2 linked regions of the Runella sp. SP2 genome follow. The protein of the gene in region 2 interacts with the protein of the main gene of each other region in a pairwise test. Links are inferred from orthologs where the notes say so. Each region holds a gene or a part of one and is shown on either strand. Other genes may lie near its edges. The genes, in order: secA and secG.

Region 1 (4,241 bases), 660 kb from region 2 along the record:
CGTATTGTTGGGCTGATGGGAATGGCATCAAACACCGATGACGAAGACCAAGTGCGTTTGGAATTTAGAGGCTTAAAACAGCTTTTTGACAAGCTAAATGCACGCGCGGCTGATTTTCCTGCAAATGTTGACCTTAAAGAAATTTCGATGGGCATGAGCGGAGATTACCCCATTGCGGTGGAAGAAGGAAGTACGCTCGTCCGCGTAGGTAGCGCCATCTTTGGCTCACGCTAAGCGTGAAGAGGGATGCTCACATCCCGACGCTTTTGTGTGAAGGGTTGCTCACAACCCGATTATGGTGTGTGGCGGGTTGTGAGCAACCCGATTACCAACCCGATGACTTAAACGAGAAAGCCCCGACCATGCGGTCGGGGCTTTTTTCTTTATTCAGTACAGCAGAACTTAAGCGATAACGACACAATCGCCGCGTTCTACTTCGTGTTCTACTTTCTTGTATTTCACATCTTTTACCACACGGCCATCGCGGTACTGAACCGTTACTTTTTGGTTACGGTCGGCGATTTTGATGGCACGTACAGGCATCGTTTTTTCGGTTTGACGAGCCGCGTAGGCATCTGGGCCACCTACTTCTGCAAAATCTTCATCTTCGCGGTTGGTATGAAGTTCTGGTTCAGGCTGACGAACTTGGCGTTGCGGTTGTTGTTGCGGTGGTTCTTCTTGAGGAATGAACGATTTTACCAAGAAACTAATCGTTTCGAAGTTAACCTTACTCATTAGTTTCTTGAACAACTCAATCGACTCAAACTTATAAATCAACAATGGGTCTTTTTGCTCGTAAGCCGCGTTTTGTACCGACTGTTTGAGGTCGTCCATGTCGCGAAGGTGCTCTTTCCATTCTTGGTCAATGAGCGAAAGAACTACAAATTTCTCCATTTCACGCACAATCTCACGACCGTTTGATTCAATGGCTTTCACGAGATTGACGCCAATTTGCGTGCCTTTGATACCATCAGTGAAAGGAATCACGATTTCTTGGATGGTGCCACCGCGTTCTTCGTGGATTTGTTTCAGTATCGGCAATACTTGTTCCGCTATAAACTTATTTTTGGTTGCATAGTGGCCTTCAGCCGCTTCGTACAAGCGTTGAACTCGTTGTTCAGGTTTTAGCTTGTTGTAGTCATCGCGCGTAAATGGTGGTTCAATGCCAAAATTGGTAATGACGGCCAATTCGAGTTCGTCGAAGCTACCTTCGGTATTGTTGATGATTTCGTTACAAACATCGTACATGGTGTCAGCAATGTCAATCGCGAGACGATCCCCAAAAAGGGCATTCCGACGGCGTTTGTAGATGCTTTCACGCTGCATGTTCATGACGTCATCGTATTCAAGGAGGCGCTTACGTGTACCGAAGTTGTTTTCTTCCACTTTTTTCTGCGCTCTTTCAATCGACTTTGACACCATCGAGTGCTGAATCACTTCACCTTCTTCCAAGCCCATGCGGTCCATTACACCCGCGATGCGGTCAGAACCAAACATACGCATTAGCCCATCTTCCAATGACACAAAGAACTGTGACGTTCCTGGGTCTCCTTGGCGACCTGCACGACCACGCAACTGACGGTCAACGCGGCGGCTTTCGTGGCGTTCGGTACCAATGATGGCCAAACCTCCCGCTGCTTTTGACTCAGGTGTAAGCTTGATGTCGGTACCACGACCTGCCATGTTGGTTGCAATCGTAACCGTTCCAGGTTTCCCTGCTTCCGATACAATTTCGGCTTCGCGTTGGTGTTGTTTGGCGTTCAAGACTTGGTGTGGAATCTTACGGAGGGTAAGCATACGGCTCAATAATTCTGAGTTTTCAACCGAAGTTGTACCCACCAACACTGGGCGTCCTTTGCCTACCAACTCAACGATTTCGTCCACCACGGCGTTGTATTTCTCCCGTACCGAACGATATACTTTATCTTCTTCGTCCTTACGCGCAATCGGAATGTTGGTAGGAATACTAACAACGTCCAACTTATAAATTGTCCAGAATTCACCTGCTTCGGTTTGGGCAGTACCTGTCATACCACAAAGCTTGTGATACATACGGAAGTAGTTTTGGAGCGTTACCGTAGCGTACGTCTGCGTAGCGTCTTCTACTTTTACGTTTTCTTTGGCTTCCACAGCTTGGTGCAATCCGTCTGACCAACGGCGCCCTTCCATGATACGGCCCGTTTGTTCGTCAACGATTTTTACCTTTCCGTCCATCAACACATAGTCAACGTCGCGTTCAAACAACGAATAGGCTTTCAACAACTGTTGGATTGTGTGAATACGTTGCGTTTTGACCGAATAATCGCGCAACACTTCTTCTTTACGAATAAGTTTTTGCTGATCGGTAAGCTCAGCGTCTTTGTCAATCGCATTCAAATCAATCGACAAGTCAGGCAATACGAAGAAGTTAGGGTCTTCGGCTGAGCCTGTCATATAGTCAAGCCCCTTTTCAGTAAGCTCGATGCTATTGTTTTTTTCTTCAATGGTAAAATAGAGTGGAGCATCGGCTTCTGGCATCAACTTTTGGTTTTCTGCCAAATAGATTTTCTCCGTTTCCTGCATGAGGGTTTTGATACCCGTTTCACTCAAGAACTTAATAAGCGGTTTGTATTTGGGGAAACCACGGTGTGCACGGAAGAGGGCCAAACCTCCTTCTTTTTTGTCGCCAGCCGCAATTTTCTTTTTGGCTTCGTTGAGCAAATCCGTCACGAGGCGTTTTTGGGCTTCTACAATGCGCGATACGCGGGGTTTAAGCTCGGCAAAATCTTGTTCGTCGCCGCGCGGTACAGGGCCGCTGATAATCAGAGGCGTACGGGCGTCGTCAATCAAAACGGAGTCAACCTCATCGACCATTGCAAAGTGGTGTTTGCGTTGCACAAGCTCTTCGGGCGAGTGCGCCATGTTGTCGCGAAGGTAATCAAAACCAAATTCGTTGTTGGTTCCGTAAGTGATGTCAGCCAAATAGGCTTGGCGGCGCGCGTAGGTATTGGGTTGGTGGCGGTCGATACAATCAACCCGCAAACCATGAAATTCAAATAGAGGAGCATTCCACTCACTATCGCGGCGGGCAAGGTAGTCGTTGACCGTCACGACGTGCACGCCTTGACCTGCAATGGCATTCAAGAAAGCAGGTAGCGTAGCCACGAGGGTTTTACCTTCTCCCGTAGCCATTTCGGAAATTTTCCCTTGGTGCAATACCGTTCCCCCGATGATTTGCACATCATAGTGAACCATGTTCCACTTGATAGGGTGGCCTGCCACATCCCAAGTCGTTCTCCAAATAGCCTTATCGCCGTCGATGGTAATATGATTTTTCCTAATTGCGAGTTCGTGGTCTAAAAGACTGGCAGTGACCTCAAGACTTTCATTTTCGGTAAAACGACGCGCCGTTTCTTTGACAATGGCAAAGGCGGTGGGCAAAATCTGCATCAAGACTTTTTCCAACTCTTTGTCGCGTTCTAGCCCAAGGCTGTCAATTTTTTTGAAAATGTTCTCTTTGGCATCAACGTCCATATCAGCATTGGTAGCCACTTGCTGGCGCAGCGCGTCTATTTGGTCGTCGATGGCCTTGAGTTCATTCGCAATAAAGGTCTTGAGTTCTTGCGTTGCGTTTCGAAGCTGGTCATGGCTGAGTGTACGTAGTTTAGCAAATTCGGCATTTACTTTATCCACGTAGGGGGCAAGTTCTTTCAAATCACGTTCCGATTTGGTCCCAAACAGCCCAGAAAAACTTTTTGTGAGGAATTTAATCATTGTTACTGTATGAGTCAACCAACAAAGGCCAACGGTTTATGTATTTTTCTTTATCACAAATATCGCACCCGCTTCGGGAATTTTCTACAAAATTAGCTTTTTGTCAGCAGTTTAATGACATTTTAAGGGTTTGATTGCTTGTTTCGGTCAAAATGTCAGCTTAAAATTAAAGTCGGCTTGCACGTTGGGCGGGAATAAACGACACCAAAATCGTGATGGAAATGACGGTGACAGCCGTAATGACGAAGTCTGTCCACTCCATTTTTACGGGATAAGCGTCCACCACCGAACTCACCATACCCATGGAGAACAAACCATATTGCCTTTGTAATAAACAGGCAATGATTCCCAAAAATAATCCAAAGAGTGCCCCTGTGAATGCAATTAGACTACCTTCAAACAAAAAAATGCGTTTGACGGTTGAAGCATTTGCACCCATGGCAAACAGCATTTTAATATCGTCTCGTTTTTCAATCACCAACATCGAA
Region 2 (3,172 bases):
CGTCCAACAACCAATAGTTGTCGCTGGTAGAAATCAATAGCCTGTCGGTATCAAGCTGTGCGGCATTTAGTATATTAAGCTTAGGAATTTTGCAGTAGGTACGTTTGCTTTTAGTATCTAGAAAATAAAGACCTTTGTTCGTACCAACCCAAAGCTTCCCTTTTGCGCCTGGCAGGATTTTTCGTATTCTAACGTTTGGCAAATACGTACGTATAGAATCCGTCAATATATTGAGTTGGGCAATGCCATTCCGTGTCCCTACCCAAAGGTGCTCGTCGCCATTGTGGAATAACTGCCGAATACTATTGCTTGGAAGCCCCCCCGCTGCTTTGCCAATCTGCGCCCGATAGGGTTTGAACTGATACCCGTCGTACCGTAGCAACCCATCGTCGGTACCTACCCAAAGAAAACCCCGACTATCTTGACTGATGCTCCAAACTGTGTTTTGGGAAAGGCCGTTTCGGTTGTCAAAATTTTCTACCCAAGCATTTTGAAACACCTGCGCAAACAGCGATGGAATACCCCACCCTAGCAAGTACAACAAAAGCCCGCCTTTAAGCCGCATGTTTTTCCAATCAATGTTTTGAACAATCCCCAAAATAGCAAATTACCAAAAATACATCCAAGTCCACCACCTTTTTACAGATGCCGCCAGTTATTCATCGGTAGTTTTTCGGGGATTTTGTCCAATTTATTTTTGAATCATCAAAATAACAAAACCCCTTGAAGTTATGAACGCGCTCACTCACCCGCTTTTGCCCCAGCTTGTAAAAGTCCCTCAGCGGAAAGTTTCCATTCCCAAACTCACATTACCCTACATGAATCGCTTTGTCAGTATCCCAATCAATCAAATACTTTATATCCAAAGTGATGTCAACTACAGTAATATCTATCTAAAAGACGGGCAGCGTTTTCTGGTGGCAAAAACTTTAAAAGAATACAACCAAGAACTAAAAACCTATCCTTTCGCCCGCATTCATAAATCGTTTTTAGTCAATCTTGATTCGATTACTTCCTGTGATTTTCCTGAATACGAAGTGCATCTTCAAAATGGGGTGTGCCTACCTATTGCGCGCCGTAAACGCAAGGTATTTCAGCAAGTCTATCACTTTTTTCAACTCGCCCACCGAATAACCAGCTAAACTCATGGAAATGGCATTGTATATTGCAGGCATCGCCTTCGCTTTTATGGTCGTATTTTCCATTCTGTGGTCGGTAATTGTCTATGGTTTTTCACACGTCAGTGGTTGGCAAAACCTAGCTAAAAAATTCGCTACCCAACCCTTAAAAGAGGGTTTTTATGCCAACGTGACGGGGCGGGTTGGTCTCTCCAATTATAACGGCTTGCTTCGGCTCGCCTTTACCCAAGAAGGGATGTATCTGCACATTATGCCATTTTTCCAGTTCGGGCATCCGCCACTTCTTTTTCCTTGGACAAAAATTCGTCATTGGGAAAGTAAGCGTTTTTTCCTACAAACCTTTATTTGCTGTACCATCGACGGCATTCAGATTTGTCTCCCCCAAAAATACCTCGGTACACTCCAAAGCTACACCAGCGCTTATTCTTAAATCCATAAAAAAAGCCACGAAGAATTGATTTCTTCGTGGCTTTTAGGCTTCCAATTGGAAGCAGCAACACTGACTTATTTCTGCGCTGGTTGTTGTGCAGGAGCTGGTGTAGTTGCTGGTGCAGGTGTTGTAGGCGCTGGAGCCGCAGGCAACGAACGTTGGTTCGCTTTCTCTACGTTTACGCTATTGATTCCACCTGCTGCTTGAGGCTCACCGATGAACAAATGCGAAACCAACGCCAAAATCGCCATCACACCTGCTAATCCCCAAGTGATTTGTTCCAAAAGGTCAGTAGTACGTTTTACACCAAACATTTGGCTCGCACCGCTTCCTCCAAATTCTCCTGCTAAACCGCCTCCTTTAGAGTTTTGAACCAGTACGATTAAAACCAACAATACAGCGATAATAGCAATTACAACGATAAATACGGTAAACATTTTTTTGTTTTCAGTTATGAGTTTTCTAGTTCAAGATTAACCTTTCACTTGCTACTCCGTGGTTAAGTCTTTTATCTTTTCGGCAAAGTACGCCTTTTTTTCTGGTTTTTTCAACATCAGTTGCTCGTATATTTCAATGGCCCGTTCAATTTTTCCTTGACGCACCATGATTCTCGCCATCCCTTCACTTACCACCTCTCCTCTGACGGTAGAATTTCGTTTTTTGGCGAGGTCTTCTGGTTCAACATTAACTACGTCGTTCAGGTTAGCGCGGATGGGTCCAATTCGAGCTTCATTTTCGATGAAGCTATCAATGATGTCCATCTGAATTTGGCGTTCTAGTTCTCGGTGCAACTTTACATTTTCTTCGGCTGTTGAACTCTCAATCTGTTCTAAATCATTCTGCAATACGTTCTCGCGCAATGTCGTGTCGTCAATAGGTGGCAATTCTGGCATTAATGTTTTCTGCTGTGATGATTCTAATGGTTCGTCAAAAAGACTAATTTTTGGTAATTCAGGCAAGTTCCATCGGGGTTTTGCCAATGACTCTACGTCCTTCTTTTGATAATCAGCTGGCCACAATACATTTTCAAATTTTTTACTCTTGAGATTGGGCGACCATTGAAATTCGTTTTGGATTAGTTTTCGCAAGGTATTTCGACTAATTGAATACGCTGCGGCTTTTTGAATGGGAACTTCGGCCACGTCTGGCTGATGAAGGGCAGTCGCTTTAGCAACCAATACCCGTAGTGTTTGACAATATGGGTACAAATCGGATGCTTCTTGGAGGTAGGGAATGTCCGCCTCCGTAATATCGTCTGGATGCGACGTCCAGTACGAAAATGATTCTTTTACGTAACGATTACTCATATATGGGGTCGTTTTATACAAAACCTACCAATCTCCTGCCGACTTATTAAAAATATCTTGGACAATTTGATCCAAAATTTGGGGTACAAGTCGGCTCTCTACTTGGCTTAGTGTCTGACTTTGAGGAAAATCTTTGAAGAATGAAAAACTTTGATCGAAGTTCTTTTCTTCGTCTTTGTTGTTGGTAAACTTTACTTGAATCGTTATTGTAAGTCGGTTGAGTGCTGCTTGGTCATTGGCCGTAGGTGCCGCAGGAGTAACTTCATAGGCAGTAATAGAACCCTCCAACTGCAAAT

What was found.
Region 1: the proteins of secG (region 2) and secA interact in binary tests that used the Escherichia coli proteins (3 or more experiments, as listed by UniProt). The link is inferred for Runella sp. SP2 from one-to-one orthologs.

The regions. Positions count from the first base shown.
Region 1 is NZ_CP031030.1:2,793,272-2,797,512, reverse strand. Bases 203-4,118 are described here. They hold secA (preprotein translocase subunit SecA), read right to left. Parts: upstream 3,754-4,118; coding sequence 403-3,753; downstream 203-402. Other genes in these bases: DTQ70_RS11705 (ABC transporter permease), read right to left, coding at 3,920-4,118; DTQ70_RS11715 (YggS family pyridoxal phosphate-dependent enzyme), read left to right, coding at 203-234. Also shown: more of DTQ70_RS11715, read left to right, coding at 1-202; more of DTQ70_RS11705, read right to left, coding at 4,119-4,241. UniProt on the Escherichia coli protein: Required for protein export, interacts with the SecYEG preprotein conducting channel.
Region 2 is NZ_CP031030.1:2,132,076-2,135,247, reverse strand. Bases 326-3,172 are described here. They hold secG (preprotein translocase subunit SecG), read right to left. Parts: upstream 2,007-3,172; coding sequence 1,644-2,006; downstream 326-1,643. Other genes in these bases: DTQ70_RS08935 (LptE family protein), read right to left, coding at 2,901-3,172; DTQ70_RS08940 (hypothetical protein), read right to left, coding at 2,058-2,876; DTQ70_RS08950 (hypothetical protein), read left to right, coding at 1,147-1,569; DTQ70_RS08955 (LytTR family DNA-binding domain-containing protein), read left to right, coding at 732-1,142; DTQ70_RS08960 (two-component regulator propeller domain-containing protein), read right to left, coding at 326-565. Also shown: more of DTQ70_RS08960, read right to left, coding at 1-325. UniProt on the Escherichia coli protein: Subunit of the protein translocation channel SecYEG. Overexpression of some hybrid proteins has been thought to jam the protein secretion apparatus resulting in cell death; while this may be true it also results in FtsH-mediated degradation of SecY.